4 regions of the Micromonospora sp. NPDC047670 genome follow, and region 3 is predicted to be linked to each of the others. Evidence: riboswitches for the same ligand, from Rfam matches in the RefSeq annotation. Region 3 holds a riboswitch; each other region holds the start of a gene.
What was found. Region 3 has a riboswitch for cyclic di-AMP ahead of ACGF7U_RS24220 (C39 family peptidase). Riboswitches for the same ligand answer to the same signal wherever they lie in the genome.

Region 1 (6,971 bases), on a different contig from region 3:
GTTCTGCTCGACGGCGGTCATCGCGGCGCTGGTGCCGCTCGCCTCCTCCAGCGGGGCGGCCACGACCACGTCGAGGCCCCGGTCCGCCGCCGCCCGGGCCAGCGCCTGGATGCCCGGCGCGGCTATCCCGTCGTCGTTGGTGACCAGCACGCGCAGCGTCATCGCTCGGCCGCCCGGCCGGCCAGTTCGTCGGGGGTGGTCCGCTCCTGCGGCCGGCTGCCGGCCGGCACGAGACGCACCCGGTCGACGAGGCCGGTGATGGAGTCGAGCCGGCCGGTGCCGAGGCCGTGCCGCGTCACGTTGAGCGCCCCCGCGGCCGCCCCGGTCCGGATCGCGGTGCGCACGTCACCGCCCCGGGCGACCACGGCGGCCACCCCGGCGGTCATCGAGTCGCCCGCGCCGCGCGGGTCGGCGGCCTGCAACCGGGGCATCTCCACCTCGAACACCTCGCCGTCGACCAGGGCCAGGGCCGGCTTGTCGGCCCGGCTCACCACGACGTTCTCGGCGCCGCCGGCGTGCAGGTCGTACATCGCCCGGGTGAGCTGCTCCTCGTCCTCGCCCTCGGCCCGGCCGTCGGCGATGAGCTCCTCGTGGCTGACCTTGAGGAAGAAGACCCCGCTCTCCAGCACCGCGGTGAGGTGCTCGCCGGCCAGGTCGACCACCACCCGACTGCCGTTGGCGCCGAGGTCGGCGGCGAAGCGCCGGTAGAGGTCGGCCGGCACCAACGCGGGCTCGTTCGGCCCGCTCAGCACGCTGACCGGGGCGCGCAGCCCCTCGCCGAGCGCCAGGTTGTAGAGCTCGTCCAGCTCGTGCCGGCTGAGCGGCTGGCCGGGCACGTCCACGATCTCCTGCCGGGATCCCTCGCGGCGGTCGTGCACGTATCCGCCGCTGCCGGAGTCACGCAGCACCACCTTGAGGTCGACCCCCTCGCTGACCAGCAGCGGCTCCAGGACCTGGCCGATCTCGCCGCCGAGCGCGGTGCACAGCACCACGTCGACGCCGAGCGACAGCACCATCCGGGCCTGCCAGACGCCCTGGCCGCCGGGGTGCAGATGCAGCTCCGGAGCGTCGCTGGGCTGGTCGACGGTCACCGTCAGCCGGGGCGTGGGCGCGAAGACCATCACGTGCCCGCTCATCCGTCGTACCCGTTCATGCTCCCGCCTCCGCCGACGCTCGGTGACCCTTCAACAGCCGACGGTAGTCGGGCCGGAGGGCGGTTGGCCGGCATCCGCGCCGGTACGGGCGCGCCGTTGCCACCGCGCCGCGCGTGCGCGACGATCGGTCGACGGCAACGTGGGGAGACAGCGTGCTCAGGCGGGATTCCTTCAGCTACACCGTCCAGGCGCGCTGCTCCCTGGCCGAGGCCGCCGGGTTGCTCGCGGACCCGGCCCGGCAGGAGGACCTGCATCCGCTGATCGTCCGGGTCCGCCGGGTGGTGCCGCCCCGGCCCGGCGCGCGGGCCAGTTACCTCATCACCGACCGGTTGGCCGCCGGGCCGCTGCGGCTGCCGATCACCTACCAGGCCGATGTCCTGGTGGCCGGGCCGGAAGAGATCGTCACCGTGGCGCGGCAGCGGCCGGCCACCACCGTGCGCAACCGGACCCGGCTGCGGGCCGAGCCGGACGGCGTCGTCCGGATCGAGGTCGAGATCACCCTCGCCGCGCCCGCGCCGCTCTTCGGCTACGCCTTCCGTCAGGCGCGCGCGGCCCACCTGGGGCTGGCCGCCCGGCTGGGCGCCGTGCTGGACCGCGACTCCGGGCCGCCGGCCGGCTGAGCGCGGACGCCGACGACGCCCGACAGGCCCGCCCGGGCCGACGGGCGTACGCGTGGCACGGCCCCGGCGACCCGACGGGCGGGTCACCGGGGCCGGGGCGTCAGTAGACCGACAGGTGCACGTGGTTGGTGTGGTCGCTGGACGGGTCGCCGTTGGCGCCGCTGTACGACTTCCACCCGCTGCTGGGCAGCCAGATCTGCCTGTACCAGATCACGTAGAGCACGGCCAGCCGGTCGGCGTTCCTGACGAAGTACGCCGCCAGGTTGTTGCCGTACGTCCGGTCGCCGCCGGTGGCGTCGCCGCCGAACCCGCCCTTCTGCGCCGCGAAGTCGCAGGCCCGGCCCTTCGGGTGCTCGCCGGAGCCGCCGGGGCGGTAGCAGGAGACGTAGCGGGTGAAGCCGGCCGCCTTGGCCTGGTTGAGCGCGTGCAGGGTGCGCGGGGTGATGCAGCCGTTGGCGGGGGTGGGGTCGTTGACGCTGCACGACTCGGACGGCCAGGAGCCGTCGGAGTTGCGCGGCGCCGGCTTCGCCGTCGCGGTCGAGGTGCCGCGCGGCGCGCTGCCCCCGCCCGCGGCCTGCTGCTTCCGGTTGGCCACCGTCAGCGCCCGCTCGGCCTGCTCCTTGCGCTTGGCCATCAGCGTGACCTGCTTGCGCTGCTCCCGGATCTCGCCGTCCAGGGCGAGCTTGGTGCGGGTGGCCGCGTCGCGGGTCTCCTGAAGCTCGCGCAGGGCCCGGTCCTCGTTGGCGGCCACCGCGTCGAGGGCGGCGGCCCGGTCCATGAAGCCGTCCGGTGAGTTGCTGTTGAGCAGCGCGGACGCGACGCCGAGCCGGCCGCTGCGGTAGGCCACCCCGGCGATCTCGCCGACCTTCTCCGTCCGCTCGGTCAGCTGGGTCTCGGTCGTCTTGAGCTGCGCGGCGAGCTGCTGCTGCCGCCTGACCGACGTGTCGAGGGCCCGCTTGGCGTCGAGGTAGCCCTTGCTGGCGGCCTCCAGTTGGGCCCGCAGGGCGGGCGTGCCGCCCTCCTCGTCCTGCCCCGGCGCCGCGGCGAGCAGTCCGGCGCGGGGAGTGGCCGCCGCCGGGGCGGCGGTGACCGGGGCGACCGCGGCGCCGAGGGCGAGCGTCGCGGCGATCAGGGCCGCCATCCGGGCGGCGCGTCGTCGTACAGGTGCCATCACTGGCATACACGTGTCCTTCCGTCAGCCGCCGACCGGGTTAGCTGACGGGTTCGGGACGGAAGATCCCTACCGCTGACGCGGATGCACCCCACGAACATGGTTCCCCGGTTCGCCCCACCGGGCGATTAGGCGGCGGCCATCGCCGGCACCGGTGGGTGCCGCCTGGCGAAGGCCGGAACCGAGCCTACCGGTGCCGGTGTGACTGGTGCAGCGGGAGTGACTGCGGGTGACTGTCCGCTTACCGTCAAATCCGACATAAGTTGACAATACTCGCCCAGATTTAAGGTTGTGCTCATTACCACTCAACCGACCCGCAGGCCCCGGGGGACGTTCCGGGCTCGATCTGGAGCGTGGCGTGCTCGATCCGGAAGTCCTCGTGCAGCGCCGACCGGGCCGCGGTGAGGACCGCGCCGACCTCCGCGCCCGGTGCCATCGTCAGGTGCGCCGAGGCTACCTCCATGCCGGAGGTCAGCGTCCAGACGTGCAGGTCGTGCACCTCGGCGACGCCCGGCACGGCGGCCAGCCGGTCGTGCACCTTGGTGACCTCGAGGTGCTCCGGCGCGGCCTGCACCAGGATGCGCAGCGCGGCGCGCCCGAGCCGCCAGGTGCGGGGCAGGATGAACAGCCCGATCGCCACCGCCACCAGCGGGTCGGCCCACCACCAGTCGGTGACGGTGATCAGCAGCGCCGCGCCGATCACGCCGAGTGAGCCCAGCAGGTCGCCCAGCACCTCCAGGTAGGCGCCCTGCAGGTTGATGCTCTCCTTGGCCCCGGAGCGCAGCAGGGCGAAGGCGCCCACGTTGGCGAGCAGGCCGAGCAGGGCCACCGCGAGCATCGGGCCGGCAAGCACCTCCGGCGGGTCGCCGAACCGGCGGACCGCCTCGACGACCACGTAGACCGCGACGCCGGAGAGCAGCACGGCGTTGGCGAGGGCGGCCAGCACCTCCAACCGGTAGAGGCCGAAGGTGCGCTGCGGGTCCGCCCCGGCCCGCCGGGTGGCGGTGATCGCGGCGAGCGCCATGCCGATGCCGAGCACGTCGGTGAACATGTGCCCCGCGTCGCTGAGCAGGGCCAGCGAGCCGGTGCGGAAGGCGGTCACCGCCTCCGCCACCATCAGGGCGCCGAGCAGCGCGAACGCGGCCCAGAGCCGACCCCGGTGGCGGTGCGCGGCGTTCGCGACCGACCCGTGGTGGTGGTCATGACCTGCGCCCACGCGCCCACCCTCCGTCACCCGTCCGGATCCGCGTCCAAACTATGCTCACATCGCAATATATGCAAGTGGCCGCGGGGCGGGCCGGCGGCTCAGCCGACCGGGTCGACGGTGGTCAGCCGCTGGGTGGCCCGGGAGAGCGCGACGTAGAGCGTGCGTACGCCCGAGCCCGGGTCCGCCCGGATCTCGCCCGGGGCGACCAGGACCACCCCGTCGTACTCCATGCCCTTGGCCTCCAGGCTGGTCACCACCTGCAGGCGCGGCGCGGCCAGCCCGCCCAGCCACCCGGCCACCTCGTCCCGGCGGGGCACCGGGGTGATCACGCCGACGGTGCCCTCCACCTCGGCGAGCAGGGCCGTGGCCGCCTCCACCACGGCGGTCTCCAGCTCCGCCGGCGGCACCACCAGCTCGACCGGGTCGACGCCGGTGGAGCGCACCGCCGTGGGCAGCGGGAGGTCGGGGTGGAGCCGGCGGATCTCGGCCGCCGCGACCGCGAAGATCTCCGCCGAGTTGCGGTAGTTCGTGGTGAGGGTGAAGTGGTGCCGCTTGCGCCGGCCCAGCGCCTGGTCGCGGGCCCGGGACAGCTCGTCCGGGTCCCCGGTCCAGGCCGTCTGCGCCGGGTCGCCCACCACCGTCCACGAGGCCAGCCGCCCGCGCCGGCCGATCATGCGCCACTGCATCGGCGAGACGTCCTGCGACTCGTCGACCACCACGTGCGCGTACTCCCGGTAGTCCTCCGGGCGCTGGCGGGCCGCCTCGCGGGCGGCGCGCTGCCGGTCGGCGAACGTGCTCAGCTCGCGCACCCCGCCGGCCAACTGGTACGGGTCCCGCTTCGGCCGGGCCGGCTTCATCGGCTTGCCGAGCAGCGCGTCCAGCTCGTCCAGCAGCGCGATGTCGGCGATCGTCAGCCCGGCGCGGTCCAGGCTCCGGTACGCCTCCGCCAACAGCCGGATCTCGGCCCCGGAGAGGATCCCGCCGGCGTACCGGCGCAGCCGGTCGGGGCGGGCCAGCCAGCCCAGCACGTGTCGCGGGTGCAGTCGCGGCCACCACGCCTTGAGGAACTCCCGGAACTCCGGCCGCTCGACGATCTCGTCCTCGAACGCGCGCTGCTCGGGCAGCCGGCCGATGCCCAGCCGGCGGGCCTGGGCCCAGAGCGCGGCGAGGACGCCGTCGAAGCCGGCGCGGCGCACCTCGTTGCGGCGGGCGCCCCGGGGCATCGCCCGGTCCCGGACGGCGTCCAGCTCGCGGCGGTCCAGCCGGAGCAGCTCGCCCCGGTAGAGCAGGCGCAGCTCGGTGGGCCCCTCCGGCACCGCGTCCCGGGCGGCCCGCTCCAGCACCCGGCGCATCCGCAGCGAGCCCTTGACGGCCGCCACGGCCGGCGGGTCGGTGCGGGTGGCGCTCATGCCCGGGAAGAGGGTGCCCAGCGAGTGCAGCGTGGCGGTGTCCTCACCGAGCGAGGGCAGCACCGAGGCGATGTACTCGACGAAGACCGAGGACGGGCCGACCACCAGGATGCCGCCGCCGGCGTACCGGCTGCGGTCCGAGTAGAGCAGGTACGCCGCCCGGTGCAGGGCGACCGCCGTCTTGCCGGTGCCCGGGCCGCCGGACACGATCGTCACGCCCGACCCGGGGGAGCGGATCGCCTCGTCCTGCTCCCGCTGGATCGTGGCGACGATGTCCCGCATGCCCCGGCCGGTGGCCTTCGAGAGCGTGGCGAGCAGCGCGCCGTCGCCGACCACGGCCATGTCGGCGGGCGCGGCGGCCGGGTCGAGCAGGTCGTCCTCGATCCGGGTGACCCGCTCGCCGGATGACTGGATCATGCGTCGCCGCACCACGCCCAGCGGCTGCGCCGGGGTGGCCTGGTAGAAGGCGGCGGCGGCCGGGGCCCGCCAGTCGACCACCAGTGTCGTCGCGTCCTCGTCCCGGATGCCCAGCCGCCCGACGTGCAGCACCTGCCGGTCGCGCAGGTCCAGCCGCCCGAAGACCAGCCCCTCGTGCTCGGCGTCCAGCACGTGCCGTCGCTGCGCGGCGTGGAACACCATCGCGTCCCGCTCGACCAGGGCTCCGAAGTTGCCCACCCGCGCGAGCCGGTAGCCCTCCTTCTCGGCGCGGACCGCCGCCCGGCGCAGCTCGGCCAGCCGGGCGTACACCCGGTCGAGGTGCCGCTGCTCGACGGCGGTCTCCTGCGCCAGGGTGGTCTGGTCGGTCAACGGTCGCTCCTCCTGACGTCGGCGGCGGGCGGCGCGAACCGCGCGAACCGCGCCAGGCCAACCGCAAGAGGGTACGGCCCGCGCGCAACCAGCCGCGCCTGAGGTGCGGTAAAGGATCCCGCGTCACGTCGCCGGTCGCGCCGCGCCGGCCTCCCCGGCCGTCCGCGCCGGCGCTGCGGGTCGCGCCGCGCCGGCCCTCTCGGCCACCCGCACGGGCGCTGCGGGCCGCGCCGCCTCAGCCCTTCCGGGCGGTGGCGGGCGCGGCGGCCCCGGCGTCGGCGAGCACCTGGCGGAGCACCCCGCCCAGCGCCGCGTTGACCTCGGTGGGGCGTTCCATCATGAGCATGTGCCCGGCGCCCGGGCAGACGGTCAGCTCGGTCGCCGGGAGCGCGGCGGCGATCGACTCGGCGCACGGCGGCGGGGTGAGCCGGTCCCGGTCACCGACCAGCGCGGCCGCCGGCAGGTGGGCGAGCCTGGCGAGGGTGTCCAGCCGGTGTTGCGCCCCGATGGAGGCGCGGAACCCGCCGATCGAGCGGAGCGAGGCGCGTGCCACCGCCGAGGTCACCAGCCGGATGTCGGGCGGGTCGCAGCGGTCGCCGAAGA
Region 2 (6,971 bases), on a different contig from region 3:
CGACGCCGCCGCGGTCGGCGGCCTGCACCTGGTTGCCGGGGGCGGGGGCCTGGTCGTCGGGCGCAGCCGGCAGCAGGAGCCGGTAGGGCTGCGCCTGTTCCGGGCCGAACCGACGCGGCTGCTGTTGACCGGCGGCGTGCGCTGCGCCGAGCTGCTCGCCTTCCGCGCCCTCGCGCTCGGTGCCCGGCTGTTCATCCAGACCGCCCGCGAGCAGGAGTGGGACTCCTTCCTGCGGCGCTGCGTCATCGGCCGGGACGTCGCCTCGTTCCTGCCGCCGGGCGCTGCGCCACCGACCGTGGCCACCCCGACCGAGCCGCAGCTCGTCGTGATCGACACCGGCCCGGTCACCGGCCCTGACTCGGGCCTCAGCGCGCCCTGGCGGGCCACCCTGGTGGTCCGCGACGACCTGGCAGGCTGGGACGTCGACGCGCTGGTACGCAGCGACATCGTGCTGCTCCAGCGGTTGGTGGAGACGGAGGCCGCGACGGCGGCGAGCGCGTTGGGCCTGATGAGCGTGCAGAGCTGGTTCACCCAGCTGCACCCCGAGATGGTCGGCCTGATCACCAAGGGCAAGGTGCAGTGGGTGATGCTCAGCATGACCCCCACCGAACGTCAGCTGATCGGCCCCGTCGCCCGCGCCGGCTGATCGGCGGGCCCGTCGGCTGCCCGGCCGGATCCGGACCACGACCAGGCGGCCTCGGACGAGCAGGTCCGCCGGCGCCGGCGAAGCCGGCCGGCGGACCGTCGAAGGGGTGGCGGGGATGCCGCGCGCCTCGGCGGGTTGCGCCTCAGGTGCGGTCGGCGCTCTCGGCGTCGTCGGCGAAAAGGGCGAGCAGGGCGCCGACCTGCCGGTCGGCCTCGGCGGGGTGCCGGAACCGCCCGGCCGGGTTGAGCGTGTACTCGTTGCGCCGGCCCACCCGGGTGCGGCTCAGGTAGCCGCCGGCCTCCAGGTCGGCGACGATCGCCTGGGCGGCCCGCTCGGTGACGCCCACCTCGTCCGCGACGTCGCGTAGCCGGGCGGTGGGGTTGCGGGCGATGGCGAGCAGCACGTGCCCGTGGTTCGTCAGGAACGTCCAGTTGCGGGTGCTCCCGTTCTCCCCTGTCGTCGCCATGTCGTCATCGTATGGCGCGCCTTTCGGGTTTTCCGCCGCGCCCTCGCGCCGTCGCCGGACGGCCGGCGGGCGGGGCAGCCGGGAAGGTCCCGCCCGAGTCCGCGGGCGGGCGCAAACATATGAAACGCATATCACGCATCCCTTGACGTATCTTTGGGTGCGTGTGACCGTGGGGGCAGCCCGCGCCCAGCGTCGGCCGGGGTGACCAGGTCGTTCGTGAGGGACGAGGTGAGGGAGATGAGTCGTCCCGGATCCCCCGGCGTTCAGCCGGGCCCGGAGCGGAAGTCGTCGGAGCCGGCACCGGGGGACCCGGTTGCGGTGCGCGACGCGATCCCCCCGTCGGGCAGTCCGGAGCTGGCGCTCGCCGAGTTGCAGGCCGGCAACCGTCGGTTCGTCGCCGGCGCCCCCCACCACCCCAACCAGGACGCCGGGCACCGTGCTGCGGTCGCGGACGGGCAGCACCCGTTCGCGGTGATCGTCGGCTGCTCCGACTCCCGGCTCGCGGCCGAGATCATCTTCGACCGCGGCCTCGGCGACCTCTTCGTGGTCCGCACCGCGGGGCACACGGTCGGCCCCGAGGTGCTGGGCAGCGTCGAGTACGCCGTGACGGTCCTGCACACGCCGCTGGTGGTGGTGCTCGGGCACGACTCCTGCGGGGCCGTCCAGGCCGCCCGTACGGCGGACGCCACCGGCACGGCCCCCGAGGGGCACCTCAACGCCGTGGTCGACGCCGTGGTGCCCAGCCTGCGCCGGGCGGCCGCCGAGGGCGTGGACGACATCGACCGCATCGTCGACATCCACATCGGGTGCACCGTCGAGGCGATGTTGGACCGCTCGGCCGTGCTGGCCGCCGAGGTGGCCGCCGGGCGCTGCGCCGTCGTCGGCATGTCGTACCGGCTGGCCGCCGGCGAGGCGCGGGTCGTGGCCGCCGTGCCGCCCCGGATGGGCGCGGTCGACGGGACGCAGCCGGCCGTCGCCGCCGCCGTCGCCTGACCCGACCGGCCGTTCGACGTCACCCGGTCCGCCCGGGTGCCCGGCGTCGCTTCGAGAAGAGCCCACAGACGGCGACAGGGCCGCACCCGCGGACGCGGGTGCGGCCCTGTCGGCTACCGCCGTCAGAGCAGTGACACGTGCACGTGGTCCGTATGGTTCGACGGGCCGCTGTAGGACTTCCAGCCGGTCGCCGGGAACCAGATCTGCCGGTTCCAGATCACGTAGTAGATGCCGAGCCGGTCGGCGTTACGGACCAGGAACGCGGTCAGGTTGTTGCCGTACATGTAGGTGTCGTCGTTGTGCCAGGGGGAGAAGCCGCTTCGCTGCAGCGACCAGTCGCAGGCCCGGCCCTTCGGATGCTCGTACGGCCCGCCGGAGCGGTAACAGCCGACGAACCGGTTGAACCCGGCCCGCTTCACCTCCTTGTACATGTGCAGCGTGCGCGCGGTGATGCAGCCGGAGGTGGTGGGGTCGTCCTCGGTGCAGGACAGGGGCTTCCAGTCGCCGTCGGCGGTACGACCCGGTGCCATCCGGGCCACCGGCGAGGTGGCGACCACCTTGCCGCCGGTCAGCCCTCTGCCGCCGACCAGCGCGAGGGCCTTCTCCGCCTCGCGCTTGCCGCGGGCCATCTCGTTGGTCAGCTTCGTCTGCTCGCGAACCTCGGCGTCGAGCGCCAGCTTGGCCTGCTCCGCGCGGGTCTTGACCGCGTTCACCGCGGCGAGCTTCTTGGAGTTGACCAGGTTCAGCTCGTCGAGCGCGGCGGCGCGTTGGACGAACGAGTCGGGGCTGGCGGTGTCCAGCAGCATCGACACCGCGCCGATCCGCCCCGTCCGGTAGGACTGGGCCGCGATCTCGCTCACCTGCGGAGCCAGCGCCGCCAGCTCGGCCTGCGCCCGGTCGACCTCAAGGGCCAGTTCGAGCTGGCGCTTCTTCGACTTCGCCAGCTTGGACTTGGCCTGGACGTAGCTCCGGTTCCGCGCCTCGATCAGGTCGTTGAGCAGCTTGGGCTCGTCGTCCCCGTGGCCCGAGGGCTGGGGCGGTGTCGTGGGTGCGGCCGCCGCCGGGAGGGGCCCGGCGAAGACGGCCAGGGCGGCGATCACGGCCACCACAGGTGTCAACCAGCGGCGTAGGGGTGCCGTCACAGTTTTCCCTTCCGTCGACCGCCGACCGGGTTAGCTGACGGGTTCGGGGCGGAAGTGGCCCCTACCGCTGTCGCGGATTCACCCCACGTACCTGGGTCCCCGGCTCGCCTGACGGCGATTGGGCGGCGGCACCGCAGGCGCCGCTGCGCGCCTTCGGCGGTGACCGGCAGCGAGGTTACCCGAGAGTCCTCCCGGGGATCTACGTCCCTAAGCCGACTAAATGCGTTATTTCGTAATGGCGGACGGTGACCAGTGACGCGTTTATCAGGCGGGACGTCCTGATCGGTCACGCTGAGGAGTGTCACCATGCGGTGTCCGTGCTCCCGTCTCGATCGGGCCACCCGGCGGGGGCGGCGGTGGGCGTGCTCCCGGCGCGCGGCCCGCTCAGGGCCTCCAACGCCTCGGACCGGTCCGCCGCCGGTCGTGGGACCGGCGGGGTCGGGGGCGCGCCGGGGTCGGCGGAGCCGCCGCCGCGCCGGCCGGCCGTCGTCACCAGGGCCGCGAGGCCGGTGGTCAGCGGCACGGCGGCGATCAGGCCCAGGGTGGCGACGGCGCTGCGGACGATCTCCTGGGCCAGGAACTCACTGGTCAGGATCTGGGTCACCGCCCGGGAGTCGGCGGTCAGCAGGAGCAGCACCGGCAGCGAGGCGCCGGCGTACGCCAGCACGATGGTGTTCACCGTCGAGGCGATGTGCGCGCGGCCGACCCGCGTCGCCGCGCGGTAGAGCTGCATTCGGGACAGCCCGGGGTTGGCGTGCGCCAGTTCGGTGACCGTCGCGGCCTGGGTCACCGTGACGTCGTCGAGCACGCCGAGCGAGCCGATGATGATCCCGGCGAGCAGCAGGCCGTGCAGGTCGACGTCGGCCTGGAACATCGACAGCGTGGTGGCGTCCTCGGTGCCGAAGCCGGTCAGGTGGGTCGCCGCGGTGGCGATCGTGCCGAGGACCCCGGTCAGCACCAGGCTGCCCAGGGTGCCGAGCACGGCGACCGAGGTCTGTGCGGTCACCCCGTGGGTCAGGTAGAGCACCACGAACATGATCAGGGCGGCGCCGACGACGGCGACCAGCAGCGGCGGGCGCCCGGCGCTGATGCCGGGCAGCACGAAGGTGAGCAGGATCGCGAAGCTCGCCGCCAGGCCGGCCAGTGCGGCGAGGCCGCGCCACCGCCCGAACGCGACGATCGCCGCGGCGAACAGCACCACCAGCCAGAGCAACGGCTGGCCGCGCTGGTGCTCGGCGATGTTGTAGGCGGTCGCCGAGGGGTCGGCGGGGTCCGTGAGCTCGACCAGGATGATCTCGTCGCCGACCGCGACCGTCGGCGCGCCGGGCCCGGCCGGCACGGGCGTCTCCACCTGCTGGCCGGCGTCGGGACCGTCGTCCACCCGTACCGTGACGGTGCCGCACGGGCCCTCCGTGGCGCCCGGGCTCCCCTCCGGGGTCTCCGGGGCGGGCGGGCACGGCTCCGTCACCACCCGCGTCACCGTGCCGTGGTGGCGGGGCGGGTCGGTGCCGGGCGCGGCCTCCGGAGCGTCCCACGGCCAGAGCGCCAGGGCCGCAATCAGGGTCGCGACGAAGAGGGGCACCACCGTCGCGACGAGGATCCGTCGCACCCCCGGCGGGGCGGACGGTGCGGGACGGGTGTGGTCGGCGCCCATTGAGTGTCTCCCAACGAATCCAGGGCGGGGTACGTGCCAGCGGGCCGGTCGGTTCAGCGTTCCCGGGTGACTTCGGCGGCGGATCGCCCCGGGGTGGCGAGCCGGCCACGTACCGCGATCGTCCGGCCCGAGCGGTCGCGGACGGTCGGTGCCGCCGCCCGGTCGGGGAGGCGGGGCGGGCGGTGCGGGGTCCATGGGGCCACCGGCCGAATGGTAGCCATCCCGGCATCCGGACGCAGGTCGTGCGGGCCGGTGTCGGGCGCGGACCGCGGTGGGATGCGCCCGTCGCGCCGGACGCGCCGACCCCGGGGACTAGCGTGGGGGTGTGCGGACGGCGACGGTGACGGCGGGGCGGTGGGCCCGGCTCCTGCTGCTCGTCGGCACGCTGCTCGGTCTGACCGCGATGCACACCCTCGGTCACGGCTCACACGCCACGGGCCATTCCGGCGACGCCACGGGCCACGCCGCCGACACCGCGGCGCACGCCGTCGCCGGTCCGCGTGGCGGCGCGTCGCCCGCCGAACACACCGCCGCCGTCCCGTACGCCGTCGCGGCGGCGCTGTCCGGCGTCGTGGCCTGCCCGGGCGACTGTCCGCACGAGCGGCTCCTCCCGTCCGGCGGGGCGAGCGGCGGGCCGCCGTGGTGGGGCGTGTGCCTGGCGGTGCTGGGCGCGCTCGCCGCCTCGCTGCTCGCGGCCGTGCTGCTGTTGGCCGGCGTACGCGCCGTCACACCGGCGGGCCGGGCGTCGGGCGGGTCGGAGCGGTCGCCCCGCGCCCCGCCACCCCGGCCGGTCGGTCTGCGGCTCGCCACGGTCTCGGTGCTGCGCAGATAGGACGCCCCGGCGCGGTCCGGTCCGCCGGTCCGCGTCCCCGTCGTGCTGCGTACGTTCCGACACCGAAAGGCTCAGACGTGATCACTCGTACCCTCGCGCGCCGTGCCGCCCTGGCCGGCGCCACCGTCACCGTGGCCCTCGCCCTGACCGCCTGCGGCGGCGACGGGCATCCCGCCCCGGGCGCCGGGCACGGCGCGCCCGGCAGCAGCGCGCCGGCGGCCACCGCGTCCGGCGCGGCCGGCGACGCCGGCGAAGCCGACGCGATGTTCGCCCAGATGATGATTCCGCACCACCGGCAGGCGGTCGAGATGGCGGACCTGGCCGCGACGCGGGCGGCGGACCCGGAGGTCAAGCGGCTTGCCGGGGAGATCAGGGCCGCTCAGGCGCCCGAGATCGCGACGATGAGCGGCTGGCTGTCGGCCTGGGGGCGGCCGGTGCCGTCGCCCGGCGCCGAGCTGCCGCACATGGACCACGGGATGCCCGGCATGATGTCCGACGCCGAGATGGCGAGGCTGGCGGCGGCTTCCGGCCGGGAGTTCGACCGGCAGTTCCTGACCATGATGATCGCCCACCACGAGGGCGCCGTCACCATGGCCCGGGAGGAGCTCTCCCGGGGCGTGAACGCGGAGGCCAAGGCCCTGGCCGGGCAGATCGTCGCCACCCAGCAGGCCGAGATCGACACGATGCGGAAGATCCTCGGCCGGCTCTGATCCCGGTGGCCCCGGTGCCGCACCTCGTCGGCGCCGGGGCACCCGTCGGCCGGGCCTGCCGCCGCCGGACGGCCGGCGGGGTCGGGCGGCCGGCGAGGTCGGGCGGCCGGCGGGCGGGTCAGCCGCGCTTCATGAGGCGGCCGACGGCGGCCATCATCTCGGTGGCCATCTCGTCGGCCCGGCCCTCGGCCGCCCCCTCGTGCATGCAGTGCCGGGCGTGCCCGTCGAGCAGGCCGAGGGCGACCTTGTCCAGGGCCGCCTGGATCGCGGAGATCTGGGTGAGCACGTCGATGCAGTAGCGGTCGTCGTCGACCATCTTCTCGATGCCGCGGACCTGTCCCTCGACGCGGCGCAGCCGCGCGAGCAGCTGGTCCTTGGTGGCGGTGTAGCCCCTGGTCGGGGCGGGCGTCGGTGTGGTCATGCGATCGAGGATAGCGTACCCCTCGGGGGTATGGTACGGTCCTTCGTGTCGGGATACCCCCACCGGGTACCGGTAAACCCAGCAGGCACCCGTCTGCCTCCGCATTA
Region 3 (6,971 bases):
GCCGATGCTGTGCGAGCGGTCGAGCACCGCCCGGACGAACCGGGTCACCACGTCGTCGATGGGGCGCAGGTACTCCCGGTCGCCGTCGACGTCGGTCTGCACGCCCACCCCGAGCACCACCACCGGGATCTTCAGCCGCTCGACGAGCTTGGTCATCAGCTCGATCCGGTGCGCGTAGCTGCGCCGGAAGGCGTTGGCGAGCGGTACGACGTAGACGTCGTACCGCTCGTTGATCATGTCGGCGTCGCGTGGGTTGACCTTGAACTCGGTGGCCGTGATCTCGGCGGTGGCGGTCCCCAGGAGCTTGTGCGCGGCGTGGCTGAAGACGAGGTTGCCGTTGTTCTCCCCGATCCAGTTGCCCTCGTGGGCCTCCTCCGGGGAGTAGACGTCGAAGGGGCCCTTCTTCGCCCGCATCAGGATCCGCTGGTGCATCCGTCCCCGCCTTTCGTCGCCTCCGGGTCACGGAATATTAGGCCACCGGCCGGCGCGCGCACAGACGCGCGTCACTCCGCCGCGCGGGGGACGGAACCGTCGTCCGGCGGCCGGCAACGGTATGGCGCGCCCGGGGCGCGGGTAGGGTGCCCGGCGGGCGGCGCCGACCGGAGGCCGCCGCGGGCCGTCGCCGACGCCGCCCGCCGACGGCCGAGGAGGAGACGCACGTGCTGGTGACCCTGCGGACCGCCGGGCCGCCGGCATGACGGGTGCCGCGACCGTCGCGCCGGACGCCCGACCCGCGCCCCCCGCCTCGCGGCTGCCGTCGCTGACCGGGCTGCGCTGGGTCGCCGCCCTGCTGGTCTTCGGCTTCCACGCCGGCACGATGGGGATCATCGCCGAGCCGGACCACCGGGCCGTGGTGAACTGGGTCTTCACCCTGGGCCTGTCCGGCGTGCAGTTCTTCTTCATCCTCAGTGGCTTCGTGCTGGTCTGGTCGGCCCGGCCGAGCGACTCCCGCCGGGCGTTCTGGCGCCGCCGGATCGCCAAGATCTGGCCCAGCCACGTGGCGCTGTGGGTGCTCGCCCTGCTGGTCGCGGCCTGGTTCGCCGACCCGGTGGACCGGGCCGTCGCGGTGGAGAACCTCTTCCTGCTCCAGGCGTGGGACCCCCGGCCGGGCGCCTTCTACAGCATCAACAACGTCAGCTGGTCGCTGTCCTGCGAGTTCTTCTTCTACCTCTGCCTGCCGCTGGCGCTGCCGCTGGTCCGCCGGGCCCGACCGTGGGCACTCTGGACGGTCGTGGTCGCGGTGCCGCTGCTGATCCTGGCACTCTGGCCGGCCCAGGCGCTGGTGCCCGAGGAGAGCCGCTGGTGGTTCACGCAGATCTTCCCGCCCGTGCGGTCGCTGGAGTTCTGGATGGGGGTGGCCGCCGCCGAGCTGATGCGGCGCGGCCGGTGGCGCGGGCCGGGCCTGCCGGTGGCGAGCCTGGTCTTCGTGGCCATCTGGGTGGTCGCCGCGCAGTGGGTGCGCGCCGAGCTGTGGGCCGCGCTGCTTGCGGTGGCGTACATCCTGGTCATCACGGCGGCGGCGGACGCCGACGTGCGCGGGCGGCCCTCGGCGTGGCGGTCCCGGCCGATGGTCTGGCTCGGCGAGGTCTCCTTCGCCTTCTACCTGGTGCACGTCCTGGTGATGGTGACCGTGCTCCGGCTCACCGGCGACTGGGGCACCGGGTTCCACGGCTGGTGGGGGCTGGGCGCGGTGCTCGGTTTCCTGCTGGTCAACCTGGCTCTGGCGGCGGTGCTGCACCGCTTCGTCGAGACGCCGATGATGCGGCTGCTCAGCCCGCGCCGGCCGGCCCGGGCCACCCCGCCGGGCGGCGGCGCGGCCGCCGCGCGGCTGCGACCGGGGGAGTCGGCGCCGGCCGCGTCGGCGGTGGAGCGCGGCAGCCCCGTGCCGCGTCCCCGGCACGCCGAGCCGGAGCGCCGGCCGGTGTACGTCGATCCCCCCGCGACGGCCGGCCGACCGCGCCCGCGGGCATAGGCCACCGCCCGCGCCGGGGCGGGTGCGAGGTGGCGCGGCGCGGGCCGACCGGGGTGCGGGCCCGCCCGCGCGGGCGGCCGGGGACCGCGTCCACCCTGGTCGGTACGGCCCGCGCCGACACGCCCGGCGGCGATGCGGACCGGCGGCGTCGGCGGTAGCGTGGTCGCGTGCTCCCCGTCGCGCTCACCTGTCCCCTGTGGTGGGTGGCGCGGTGGGCCGCGCGGCTGCTGACCGGCCTCGCCGTCGCGGTCGCGTTCGCCGTCGGTGCCGGGGCACTCCCCGCCGCCCTCCCGGCCGACGCCGGGGCGCTCCCCGTCGCCCCGGCCCATGCCGGGACGTTCCCCGTCGCCCCCGCCCATGCGGGGCTGCCCGGGGCCACGGCGATCCCCGGCACGGTGCCCCCGGCCGTGGCGGCCCCCGTCACGGCGGTCTCCGTCGACCTGCCGGGCTGCCGCCGGGTCGGCGACGACCGCGTCGCCGGCGCCGACGAGCGGGCCGCCAGCGCCCTCGCCGCCCTCGCCGCCCCGGCCGACCCGGGCCAGGCCGGTGTGGCTGTCGCCGCCGGTCCGGCCCACGCGCCGGCCGGGCACACGCCGGGCGCCGCCGGCCCCCGGGCCCCGCCGCGCGACTGACCCGCACCATCCCGCCGGGCCGACGTGCCCCGCGACCGCGTCCGCCGCGAGGCGTCGGGAAGGCCCCTTCCGCCACCGCAGGCATCGACAGGTGCCCGTCCTGTGCCCCCCCACCACCCGCACCCGTCCGGCGGCGGGGTGCGGCGTCGCCGCTCCCCGCCGCGGTGCCCCCGCTGCCGCACTCGCTACCCGTGAGGTGCCGACCATGGAGACCGTCTTCTACCAGTTCCTGATCGAGGTGCCGCGGGCCGCCGCCATCTGGTCCGCCCTGCTCCTGCTGGCCCTGACCGTGCTCGCCGTCCTGGTCGCCCGCCCCGAGCGGGTTCCGTCCGCCGACGAGCCGGCCCCGACGCCCGCCGACGACCCGGCGGCCGAGGCGACCGACCTGCGTCGCTACGCGGAGGAGGTGGCCGTCGCGGCGGAGCGTGCGGCCCGGACCGCCCGGCGGCGGCGGGCCGCCTGGCTCGCCGCGCAGGAGGAGGTCGACCGGGCCTGGCAGGCGTACGACGAGGCGGAGACGGCCGCCCGCCGGTTCACCGGGGCTGCTGCCCTGCCCCCTCCCCGCACCCCGCGCACGCCCGCCGAGTACGCCGCCCGGGAGCGCTGGCTGCACCACGCGGCGATGGCCGCCCACTGGCGCGGTGACCTGACCGCCCGCCAACTCAGCGACGTGTTCGGTCACCGGGCGGGCTGGGATCCGCGCCGGCACCCGGCCGAGCAGGAGATCCTGCTGGCTCGGGCGGTACGCGACGCGAAGCGGGCCGGCTACCGGGCCGCCGCCGAGCGGGAGCGGCTGGCGTGGCGGGACGCCGACCTGGCCGCCGAGGCGGCGCGTGCCCTGGCCGCGGAGGCGTACGCAGCGGCGGTCCGGCTCCGGCCGGGTCGGCTCCCCGCAGCCCGCCCGGCGACCGAGGCGCACCGCCCCGCGGCCGCCGCGCGCTGGCGCCCGGCGCGGGTGGGCTGACGCGGGCCGGCTTCGGTGACGCCGGTCACAGCGCGGTCGAATCGGTCATCGGGCGCGGCCCGGCCGAATTCCGCCAACCATTCCGCGCCGAAGTCGGCCGGTCGTCCGGTTGTCGACCGAGGGCGCGCCGGAAAACGACTGTTCCATTGAGTCACGTCAGTGCCAAACTGCCCGCAAAAAAGTCCCGCGATCAAGGTTTAAGCAGGTGGGGGCGGGTTGGCAGGGCGCGGGCCGGCCAGTAATGTCGGCCCGTCCGGTGCGGTACCCGTTCGCAAGAGGCGACGCCGCGCCGACCCGCCTAATCGCGCACAGACGAGCCGGGGACCCAGTGCAACACCGGGGTGAATCCGCGGGCCACGGCCCGTGGTAGGGCGTTCTTCCCGCCCGAATCCGTCAGCTAACCCGGTCGGCGGCGTCGGAAGGAGTTCCATCCTCGTGCAGCACCCACCCACCCCCCGCTCGACCCGCCGCCTCCACGGCGCCGCGGTGCCCGCGCTCGCCCGGCCGCACGCCGCGAGCTGACCCCACCGGTCACCGCCCGTCGCCCGGCATCCCGGGCGCAAATCCCCTGAGTGGCCCACCACCCCGCCCGGACCCCGTCCGCGCGGTCGGTTCCCCCTGCGGCGGACCGACGGCCGCTCACCCCCCGAGCCCGTGGAGGAAACCGTGAAGCACCACCTCAAGCGACAGCTTCGTCGCCTCACGTCCGAGCGTCCCTACCAGGTGGCCGCCGCGTCCGCCGCGGCGCTCGTGCTGGCGTCGGGCACCGGCGCGCTGCTGGCCGGCGCCGACGAGGCGCCCGCCGCCGCACAGGCCCCGGTGGCCGTGACCGAATCGCGTGACGACACCGCCGCCTCGCGCGGCGAGGCCCGCGTCGCGGCCGCCCCGTCGACCGCCGCCGCGGTCGCGTCCAGCGCCGCTCCCTCGGCCAGCGCCACCAGCGCCGCGCCGAACCCCGACCTGACCCGCAAGCCGGAGCCGCCGAAGCCCCCGAAGTCCAAGACCCTGGACTACGACTACGAGGCCCAGACCACCTTCTACAACTGTGGCCCGGCCGCCGTCCGGCACGCCCTCAGCGCCGCCGGCGTCGCGCGCAGCCAGGACGCCCTCGGCGCCCAGCTGGGCACCGACGAGATGGGCACCGACTCCGCCGAGGACACCACCCGGGTGCTGAACGCGACGGTGAAGGGCGACCCGTACCGGACCCGGATGATCCCGGGCAACGCCGCGACCCCGGCGCAGATGGACCGGCTCCAGGCCGACGTGGTCGCCGCCATCAGCGACGGGCGGGGCGTCGTGGTGAACATCGCCGGCAGCGCCACGGACACCGACGGCGGCTGGCACTCGTTCCCCGGCGGCCACTACATCGCCGTCGTGGGCTACCAGGACGAGGGGCGGCTGGTGAAGATCGCCGACTCGGCGAACCCGGCGACCGCCTCGTACTGGATGTCCACCGTCGCCCTGGCGAACTGGGCCGCCACCCGCGGCTACTCCGCCTGAGACGACCCGTCGGGCGTCGGCCTCCCCCCGGGGGGAGACGGCGCCCGGTGTCGTCTCCGGGTCAGGGCCCTCGCCGGGGCGTCCGGCGGGTGGCACACTGCGGCGCATGGCCGATGAATCAGGTGACCGGGACGGTCGACGCGTCCTGCTGCTGCTGCACGGCATGGGCGCGACCGGCGACGTGTGGCTGCCCTGGGCGCCGCTGCTGGAGCGCCGGTGGGCGGGGCGGTGGCTGGCGCCGGACCTCGCCGGCCACGGCTGGTCGCCGCCGCTGCCGGCGTACTCGTTCGCCGGGCTGGCCGACCGGGTCGCCGTGGGGCTCGCGGCGGGGGACCGGCTCGTCGTGCTGGGGCACTCCCTCGGCGGCGTGGTCGGGCTGGCGCTGGCCGCCCGCGGCGCCGGGCTGCCGGTCGACGCCGTGGTCGGGCTCGGCATCAAGGCCGTCTGGTCGCCGGCCGAGCTGGCGAAGGCCCGGGAGTTGGCCGACCGCCCGGTGACCTGGTTCGCCAGTCGGGACGAGGCCGCCCGCCGCTACCTGCGGGTGGCCGGCCTGACCGGCCTCCTCGCGCCGGACGACCCCGCGGTCGGGGCCGGGCTGCGGCAGGTCGACGGCCGCTGGCGGCTGGCCATGGACCCGGCCGCGTTCGGGGTGGGCGAGCCGGACCTGCCCGCCCTGCTGGCGGCGACCGACGTGCCGGTGCTGCTCGCCCGCGGCGAGCACGACCCCATGGTCACCGACGCTCAGCTCAAGGAGCTGGGCGTACCGGTTGCCACCCTGCCCGGCCTGGGCCACAACGCGCACGTCGAGGATCCCGAGGCGGTCCTGGCCCTCGTCGACCCCTACCGCTGACCCGTGCGATGCGGCCGCGTCCGGGCCGACGGGCACCGGAGCGCGGGCCGGGTCACGTGCGGGGGGAGAGGGACGCCTCGTCCGGCTCGACCGGCAGGTCGGCCCCGCCGGCGGCGCGCGGGGTCGGCGGGTTCCAGCCCGCGTCGAGCTGCCGCCGCGCGGCGTCGAGGAACGCCTCGGCGTACGACTCGGCGGGGAAGTCGCCCAGGTAACGGGTCCGGGTCGCCCAGCGGGCCGAGGCCAGCGGGTCGGTGTCGAGCAGCGCGGTCAGCACCTCGTCCACGTTGGACATGTCGCGGCGCAGCACGTAGCCCGAGCCGGCCAGCGGGAACCGCTCGGCGAACCGGTCGCCCTCGCCGCCCATGTCCGTCACCGCGTACGGCTTGCCCGAGTAGAGGTAGTCGGAGATCACCCCCGACACGTCGGAGACCAGCGCGTCCGAGCGGTTCGCGCACTCGGCCAGGGTCAGCTCGCGCGCGGCGGCGCCGAAGACGTGCTGCCGGCCGCTGCGGGCGCGGTCCGCGGCCAGCAGTTCGGTGAGCCGCCCCAGCTGCCGTGCCGAGGCCGGGTTCTGCGACGTGTACGGGTGGGCCCGCAGGATCACCGTCGCGCCCCGCGCCAGCAGCCCGCGCAGCAGCGCCTCGGCCACCGGCAGCGAGCAGTAGTTGGCGTCGGCGTGGTGGCCCGTCCAGGTCGGCGTGTAGAGCACCGTCGGGTTCGCCAGGGCCCGCGCCGGCTCCGACCGGACCTCGATCGACTCGACCTGCGGCCGGCCGACCACCACGAACTTCTCCGCCGGGATGTCCACGCCGGCGCGGGCGTACCGCTCGATGGCGGCCTGGCCGGCGACGAAGATCCGGTCGAAGATGGCCGAGACCGGGTTGGCGCTGGGCGCCTTGTCGCTGTCGCCGTGGTGCAACTGGACGTGGGTCAGCTGGGTGAAGCGGATGCAGTGGCTGTTCTTCGCGCCGTGGTTGACGTAGAACGCCACCCGCAGGCTGGGCACCAGCGCCTCGTCCATCGCCTTCAGCGTCGGGCAGTAGACCACCGGCG
Region 4 (6,971 bases), on a different contig from region 3:
ACCGCCTGCGCCCAGGTCGGCGACCCGTACGTGTGGGGGGCCACCGGCCCGAACTCGTTCGACTGCTCCGGCCTGACCCAGTACGCCTACAAGGCGGCAGGCATCCACCTGACGCACTTCACCGGCGCACAGTGGAACGAGGGCAAGGCCATTCCGCGCTCCGAGGCGCGCCCTGGTGACCTGGTCTTCTTCTTCAGCGACCTGCACCACGTCGGCCTCTACCTCGGCAACGACAAGATGGTGCACGCGCCCCGGGCCGGCAAGCCGGTCAACGTCTCCAGCATCAACACCATGCCGGTGGCCGGGTTCCGCAGGCCCGGCTGATCCTCCGGCGCCGCCGCACGACGAGGGCCCCCGGTCGAGTCGACCGGGGGCCCTCGTCTGCCCGGGCCGGCCTGCGCCGGCCCGGGCGGGCGGTGGGTCAGCTGGGCGCGCCCAGCGGGGAGGGCAGCAGGTTCACGTCGTCCAGGTTGACGTACATGACCCGGTGGCCGAACTGGATCTGCACGTACTTGTTGTCGCCGCGGATCACCGTCCAGTCACCGGGGGCGGAGCCGTCGAACGTGGTGGCCCGGTAGTACTCGCCGGGGAGCACGGTGCCGACGGCGTACCGCTGGCCGGCCGAGAGGGTGTACTGCAGCGGCGAGATCGCCTGGTAGGGCACGCCGGCCGGGTAGGCCGCCTGCTCCGGGTACGCCCGGCCGTACACCGGAATGGTGGTCTTGCCGGCCTTGGGGGTCACCACGAAACCGACGGACCACTTCGCGGTCGGCTTCGAGGCGGGGTTGTGGAACCACGCCTTCTGGCCGAGGTACCAGATCGCGGTCCAGTCCCCCTGCACCCCGGCCAGGGCGTACGTCTGCCCCGCCGAGGCACGGGCGCCGTGGTCCGAGATGTACATGGTGTTCGGGGTGCCGTCGGGCCGCAGCGCGATGTCGTTGACCAGCGGCGCGTCGTGGCTCGGCGCGCTGTGCAGGACCACCGCGGACGAGCCGCGCAGCGGGCAGGGGGCCGTCGGCGGGGGCGGGTTCGGCACGCCCGGGGGTTGCCGGTTGCAGCCGGTGAACTGCGGCTGGTTGGTGGCGAAGTCCGGGTCGATGGTGACCAGCCCGGTCCGCGGCGTGGCGGTCGACTTGAACGGCGCCTTGAGCAGGTCGAAGTAGTGCGACCAGTCCCAGTACGGGCCCGGGTCCCAGTGCATGCCGCGCACGGTCGAGGCGACGGTGCCGGGGACGTTGTCGTGCCCGATGATGTGCTGCCGGTCCAGCGGGATGTCGTACTGCGCCGCCAGGTGGCGGACCAGCTTGGCGGAGGTGCGGTACATCGCCTCGGTGTACCAGGTGCCGTGTCCGGCGAAGCCCTCGTGCTCGAGGCCGATGGACTTGGCGTTCACGTACCAGTTGCCGGCGTGCCAGCCGACGTCCTTGGTCTTGATGTGCTGGGCGATGTGGCCGTCCACCGACCGCAGGGTGTAGTGCCAGCCCACCCGTCGCGGGTCCTTGACCAGGTTGACGCTCGGCCCGAAGTAGCCCTCGGTGTCGTGGATGACGATGTACTCGATCTTCTGCCGGTTGGGCCGGTCGGAGAGGTCGTGGTTGCCGTAGTCACCCGCGCCGGGGCCGTACTTCTGGTAGGGCGCCGGGATCCACTCGCAGGAGATGGTGTCGGGGCACTCCAGCCCGTCGGGGCGGGCGAGCTTGCGCAGGTTGAGCCGGTCCAGCCAGGTGCGCTGCGGCTGCACCACGCTGGCGGGCAGGCTCACCTGCTGCCCGTCGTCGGTGCGCCGGCTGTCGCCGGCGTTGATGGTGCCGTAGACCTCGTCGGCGAAGGCCGCCGCCGCGTCGGCGTTGTCCGCGCCGGAGTAGCGGGCCACCGCGCCGTACCAGGCCGCCGGGTCGGTGCCGGCGCCGACGGGGGCGCCGATCTCCTTCTGGTACGCGGCCAGCAGCGCCGCGCCGCCCCGGATGTTCGCCGCGACGTCCGTGCGCAGCGTCTCCTCGCTGGCGCCGGTCAGTGCGGCGGCGGCGTCGAGCGTCCGCAGCGCGGCCTCGGCGGGGGGCGGATCGGCTGGCGGCTCGTGCGCCTCGGCCAGGGACGGGCGGGAGTCGTCGCCGCGCGGGTCCTCGGTGCCCTCGTCGTGGTGGGTGCCCCCGGGCAGGGAGGCGACGTACTCCGCGTCGGTGAGGTGCATCGGTCCGTAGCCGCCGCTGGTGCTCGGCGTTCCGGCGTTGGTGTCCCAGCGGGACTGCAGGTAGGAGACTCCGAGCAGGACGCTCTCCGGCACGCCGTACTCGGCCGCCGCGGCGGCGTACTGCTGCTGCCGGTCGGTCGTCGGCGCGGCGGCGGCGGATCCGGCGGCGGTGAGTGGCGTCGCCGCCAGGGCGGCCGCGACGGCGGCGGCCAGCAGGACGCGTCTGCTCCTCGATGTCGCTGTCAGGTGCATCAGACCCCCAGGTCGGACGGGCGAATGTGGGGCCACCTTCGCCCCGGCCGGCACCTTTGGTCAATACCTTTCCATCGGTCACTTCAAAAGGAAGAAAATCTTCGTCCTCGGGGTTGCGCGCTCCCTCCGGTCCGTGTGAACACGGTGTGTCACGGCGCGACGGGTTGCGGATTGATAACGGCCGTCTCTACTCTGGTCATTCGTCGGCCGGCGACAGTCCGCCCAACCGGGGCGGTAACGGTCCGACACCGCCGAGTCGCTCCCGAGCGAGCCGGGGACCCAGGTACCCCCGGGGTGAATCCGCAGCCTCTGCGGTAGGGCGTCCCCTTCCCGCCCGAACCCGTCAGCTAACCCGGTAGGCGGTACGGGAAGAAGGAGTACGGAGCCCGGTGGCACACCATGCCCCGCGGCCACCGTCGGCACGGTCGGCCCTCGCCGACCCGACGACGGCTGAGCCGCGCCCACGCTGGTACCGCTGCACCACCGCCCTCGCCGCCCTGGCCGCGTTCGCCGTCGTCCTGACCGGCGGCGCCACGGCGGCCCACGCCGAACCGACGGTCGCCGAGATCGAGCGCCAGATCGACGAGGACTGGAACAAGCTCGAACCGATCATCGAACGGCACAACGCCACCCGCCAGGACCTGGCCGCCAAGCGCAGGCAGGCCGACGCGCTCGCCAGGCAGATCAAGCCGCTGGAGGAGCAGGTCGACCAGGCGATGAAGAAGGTCAGCGCGCTGGCCGTCCGCGCCTACAAGGGTGAGAACGTCTCCGCCGTCAACGCCCTGCTGGGCAGCCGCTCGCCCGACCAGATGGTCGGCCAGCTCGAACTGCTCGACCGGTTCGCCCAGCACCAGCAGAAGGACGTGCGGCAGGTCGCGGAGCTGCGCGACCGGCTGGCCGCGAAGAAGGCGCCGTTGGACGAGATGGTCGTCCAGCTCGGCCGGACCGAGGCTCAGCTCGCGGCGAAGAAGAAGCAGATCAACGCCGAGATCGACCGGCTGCAGAAGCTGCGGCTGCGGATCTACGGCAGCGGTGGGGGCGGCCCGCTGCGTCCCGCCCCCTGCCCGGCCAGCTATCCCGGTGGCGGGGCCGGCACCGCCGTCAAGTTCGCCTGCGCGCAGATCGGCAAGCCCTACGTCTGGGGCGCCGAGGGCCCGAATTCGTACGACTGCTCGGGCCTGATGCTCGCCGCCTGGGCGAAGGCCGGGGTGTCGCTGCCGCACAACGCCGCGCAGCAGCGCCGGGTCACCGCGACCGTCAGCCGGGGCGAGCTGCGCCCTGGCGACCTGGTCTTCTACTACAGCGACCTGCACCACGTCGGCATGTACGTCGGCGGGGGCTGGGTGGTGCACGCCTCCCGGGCCGGGGTGCCGGTCAGGATGAAGAAGGTCGACGACGGCCCGATCCACAGCTACGGCCGCCCCGGCTGAGGTGTGCGGAGGGGCCCTTCCTGACGCACGTCGTCGAGGAGAGGGCCCCTTCTGGCACCCGCGAAGCGGTCGTCAGCGGGTCGGCCAGGTGCGCCAGTGCTGCCAGGAGCGGCTCGGGGTCGGACCCCGCTGCCCCTGGTAGCGCGAGCCGTAGACCGCCGAGCCGTACGGGTGCTCGGCCGGCGACGAGAGCCGGAAGATGCAGAGCTGGCCGATCTTCATGCCCGGCCAGAGGGTGATGGGCAGGTTGGCCACGTTGGACAGTTCCAGCGTCACGTGGCCGGAGAAGCCCGGGTCGATGAAGCCCGCGGTGGAGTGGGTGAGCAGGCCGAGCCGACCCAGGCTCGACTTGCCCTCCAGCCGCCCGGCGAGCTGGTCGCCGAGCGAGATCACCTCCAGCGTCGAGGCGAGCACGAACTCGCCCGGGTGCAGCACGAACGGCTCGCCCTCGGGCACCTCGACCATCGACGTCAGGTCGTCCTGCTGCATCGCCGGGTCGATGTGGGTGTAGAGATGGTTGTTGAAGACCCGGAAGAGCTTGTCGAGGCGTACGTCGATGCTGGACGGCTGCACCAGCGTGGGCTCGAACGGCTCCAGCGCGAGCGTGCCCGCCTTGATCTCGGAGACCAGGTCGCGGTCGGAGAGCAGCATCGGAACACCATAGCGAGCGATGTGCGTGACCTGCGTGTCGGACTACCTGTTCGTACACGTGTTCGATAGAATGTCGGCATGGCTTCCTGGTCCGAATTCGCCGCCGACGAGCCCCGCCTCGCCGACGGGATCCGCGTTCTCATGCAGCAGTACGGGCCGGGCTTCGGCTATCTGGCCACCGTCCGCGCCGATGGTGGGCCCCGCGTCCATCCGGTCTCCCCGGTGATCACCGACGAGGGCCTCTTCTGCTTCGTGGTCGACTCGCCGAAGCGGCGCGACCTGGAGCGCGACGGCCGCTACGCCCTGCACTCCTTCCCGCCGGAGGAGAGCGACGACGAGGCCTACGTCGCCGGCCACGCCCGGCCGGTGACCGACCCGGCCCGGGTGGCCCGGCTGGCCCGCAGCCACCGGGCCGCGCCGCAGGTCGACTGGCGGCTGTTCGAGTTCACCGTCGACGTGGCGATGCTCGCCCGCCGTGAGCCGGGCGGCGTGGGCGGCGCGGGCGAGGGACACGGGCGGCCCGCCGTCCAGGTCTGGCTCGACCCCCGGGCGACCGCCCCCGACGTCGCGGCGGAGCCCGCGACGCGGTCGGTGAGCGGCGACAGCCTCGCCGCCCGCCCGGCCGCCTGAGACGCGGTGTGACGCCCCGGGCCGTCCCCGTCCGGGGCGCCACACCGCCCCGCCCCGCCCGAAGGCGACGGTGCCGGCCCCCGTCGAGCGGGGGCCGGCACCGGTGCCTGCCTGTCGTACTGGGGAATTACGCCGCGCGGTACGCGTTCCAGGCGGTCAGCATTCGGCTGGCCTGCCCGGCGGTGAACTGGTGCATGCAGGAGTCGTAGGTGTAGTCCATGAAGTTGGTGATCGGGTCGACGCCCGGGGCGGTGCAGGTGTCCCGGCCGGTCGGGCACTCGAACGCCGGCGAGGCCTCGGGCGCGGTGTCGCTGACGCTGTCACCCGAGCCGGAGCAGCCGCCCTGGAAGGTGTGGTAGAGGTTCAGCCAGTGACCGACCTCGTGGGTGCCCGTGTCGCCCTGGTTGTAGTTGGCGGCCGTGCCGCCCGGCAGCGACTCGCTCAGCACGACGACGCCGTCCATGCTGTTCAGCTTCCGGGTCGGGAAGGTCGCCCAACCGAGCAGGTCGTTGCTCAGCTCGCCCAGGTAGACGTTGAGCGTGTTCTTGCCGCCCTCGCGCAGCGAGGTCTTCATCGACCGCTCGGCCGAGGAGCCCTGCACGATCGGGTACCACGCCGGGTTGGTCACCCGGTTGATCTTCTGGAGCTGGAAGCTGAACGCGGTGGGCGCGCCGCCGGTCGCCCCGCTGTAGGACTGGTTCAGCACGTTGATCTGAGACGTGATCATCGAATCCGGGATGTTGCCGCCGGCCCGGGTGGCGTCCCGCTGGATCACGTGCACGACGACGGGGATGGTGACGGTGGCCATCGTGGAGGCGCCGGCGCCGGTGCGGAACCGGGCCCGCTCGCGCAGGGCGGCGGCCAGGTCGGCCTCGCGCTCGCGGGTTTCCGCCAGGGTCAGCTCGTTCGGCTCGTGCCTGGTCGCGGCACCCGCCTTCACGCGGGAGTCCGAGTGGACGTCGGCCGGCTCGACGCAGACCTCGCTCGGGGCGGCGGAGAAGGCCGACGCGGCCGGGACGACGCCCACCGCGGCGGTGCTGAGCAGCAACGCGAGGGTCGTCGTCGCGACGCCGGCCGTACGCCGGGTCAGCAGGTTGGGACGGAGTCCCATGGGCCCACCTCTTTCTGGCGACGCGACAGGGGGTATGTCACGCCGTGGCTGAGAACGTTGGCCAGACGTTACAACCGATCGACGGATTTGAGAACGGCCATATGTTGCCGCGATGAAACTTTTTCCTGGCCGGCGTCGTATCTGATCGACAATTGGCGATGAAATGGTGCTTCTCGGTAGCGATCCATGCCGCCGACGGCTCGCTGGCGCCGGTCTTCGGGTGTATCAGCCGGCAGGCCGCGGCGCGAGCGGATCATGCCGGCTTGGCGGGCGTCCACCTCCTGCGCCGGTGGCCGCGAGCCACTCTTGCGTCCCGTGGGCGACGCGGCGCGGCGTCGGAGGGGGTACCTGGGTGCACCGGCGTGACGACTCAGGTACAGTGGTGCCGCCTGCGGGTGTAGTTCAATGGCAGAACATCAGCTTCCCAAGCTGACAGTGCGGGTTCGATTCCCGTCACCCGCTCCAGCACGAAGGCCCTGGTCAGGACGCGAGTCCCCGCCAGGGCCTTCGATGCTCCGAGGCAACGATCGTGCCGCGTGCCGTTGGCGTGCCATCAGCCCCGGTCATCCCGGCCGTCGTTTCGACGGCTACCAGCCTCCCCGGACGGGCCAGAGGCGTGTTCGGACGTAGGCCTCCACCTTGTCGCCGTCCGGGGAGCCTGGGCGGCCTGCAACCGCCGACGAGGAGATCAGGTCCCTCTCAGGGC

Region 1: linked by a shared signal. The riboswitch ahead of ACGF7U_RS04980 (coiled-coil domain-containing protein) and the one ahead of ACGF7U_RS24220 (C39 family peptidase) in region 3 are both predicted to bind cyclic di-AMP.
Region 2: linked by a shared signal. The riboswitch ahead of ACGF7U_RS02025 (coiled-coil domain-containing protein) and the one ahead of ACGF7U_RS24220 (C39 family peptidase) in region 3 are both predicted to bind cyclic di-AMP.
Region 4: linked by a shared signal. The riboswitch ahead of ACGF7U_RS18635 (NlpC/P60 family protein) and the one ahead of ACGF7U_RS24220 (C39 family peptidase) in region 3 are both predicted to bind cyclic di-AMP.

What each region holds. Positions count from the first base shown of each region.
Region 1 is NZ_JBIDDA010000002.1:78,370-85,340, forward strand. Features, by position in the region: gene surE (5'/3'-nucleotidase SurE) at 1-162, opposite strand, end outside; gene ACGF7U_RS04970 (1-phosphofructokinase family hexose kinase) at 159-1,136, opposite strand; gene ACGF7U_RS04975 (SRPBCC family protein) at 1,307-1,774, shown strand; gene ACGF7U_RS04980 (coiled-coil domain-containing protein) at 1,875-2,945, opposite strand; cyclic di-AMP (ydaO/yuaA leader) riboswitch at 2,959-3,090, opposite strand; gene ACGF7U_RS04985 (cation diffusion facilitator family transporter) at 3,244-4,161, opposite strand; gene ACGF7U_RS04990 (HelD family protein) at 4,251-6,368, opposite strand; gene ACGF7U_RS04995 (alpha/beta fold hydrolase) at 6,604-6,971, opposite strand, start outside.
Region 2 is NZ_JBIDDA010000001.1:430,129-437,099, forward strand. Features, by position in the region: gene ACGF7U_RS02010 (hypothetical protein) at 1-646, shown strand, start outside; gene ACGF7U_RS02015 (helix-turn-helix transcriptional regulator) at 789-1,112, opposite strand; gene ACGF7U_RS02020 (carbonic anhydrase) at 1,350-2,105, shown strand; gene ACGF7U_RS02025 (coiled-coil domain-containing protein) at 2,228-3,247, opposite strand; cyclic di-AMP (ydaO/yuaA leader) riboswitch at 3,251-3,382, opposite strand; gene ACGF7U_RS02030 (YibE/F family protein) at 3,549-4,901, opposite strand; gene ACGF7U_RS02035 (hypothetical protein) at 5,227-5,733, shown strand; gene ACGF7U_RS02040 (DUF305 domain-containing protein) at 5,811-6,443, shown strand; gene ACGF7U_RS02045 (metal-sensitive transcriptional regulator) at 6,562-6,864, opposite strand.
Region 3 is NZ_JBIDDA010000011.1:137,167-144,137, reverse strand. Features, by position in the region: gene ACGF7U_RS24240 (polysaccharide pyruvyl transferase family protein) at 1-432, opposite strand, end outside; gene ACGF7U_RS24235 (acyltransferase family protein) at 695-1,972, shown strand; gene ACGF7U_RS24230 (hypothetical protein) at 2,140-2,604, shown strand; gene ACGF7U_RS24225 (hypothetical protein) at 2,810-3,568, shown strand; cyclic di-AMP (ydaO/yuaA leader) riboswitch at 3,854-3,995, shown strand; gene ACGF7U_RS24220 (C39 family peptidase) at 4,223-5,068, shown strand; gene ACGF7U_RS24215 (alpha/beta fold hydrolase) at 5,175-5,918, shown strand; gene ACGF7U_RS24210 (CDP-glycerol glycerophosphotransferase family protein) at 5,971-6,971, opposite strand, start outside.
Region 4 is NZ_JBIDDA010000007.1:62,266-69,236, reverse strand. Features, by position in the region: gene ACGF7U_RS18645 (NlpC/P60 family protein) at 1-324, shown strand, start outside; gene ACGF7U_RS18640 (N-acetylmuramoyl-L-alanine amidase) at 422-2,443, opposite strand; cyclic di-AMP (ydaO/yuaA leader) riboswitch at 2,683-2,820, shown strand; gene ACGF7U_RS18635 (NlpC/P60 family protein) at 2,833-3,873, shown strand; gene dcd (dCTP deaminase) at 3,946-4,524, opposite strand; gene ACGF7U_RS18625 (pyridoxamine 5'-phosphate oxidase family protein) at 4,603-5,154, shown strand; gene ACGF7U_RS18620 (zinc metalloprotease) at 5,282-6,265, opposite strand; tRNA gene ACGF7U_RS18615 (tRNA-Gly) at 6,657-6,730, shown strand; gene ACGF7U_RS18610 (nitroreductase family deazaflavin-dependent oxidoreductase) at 6,965-6,971, opposite strand, start outside.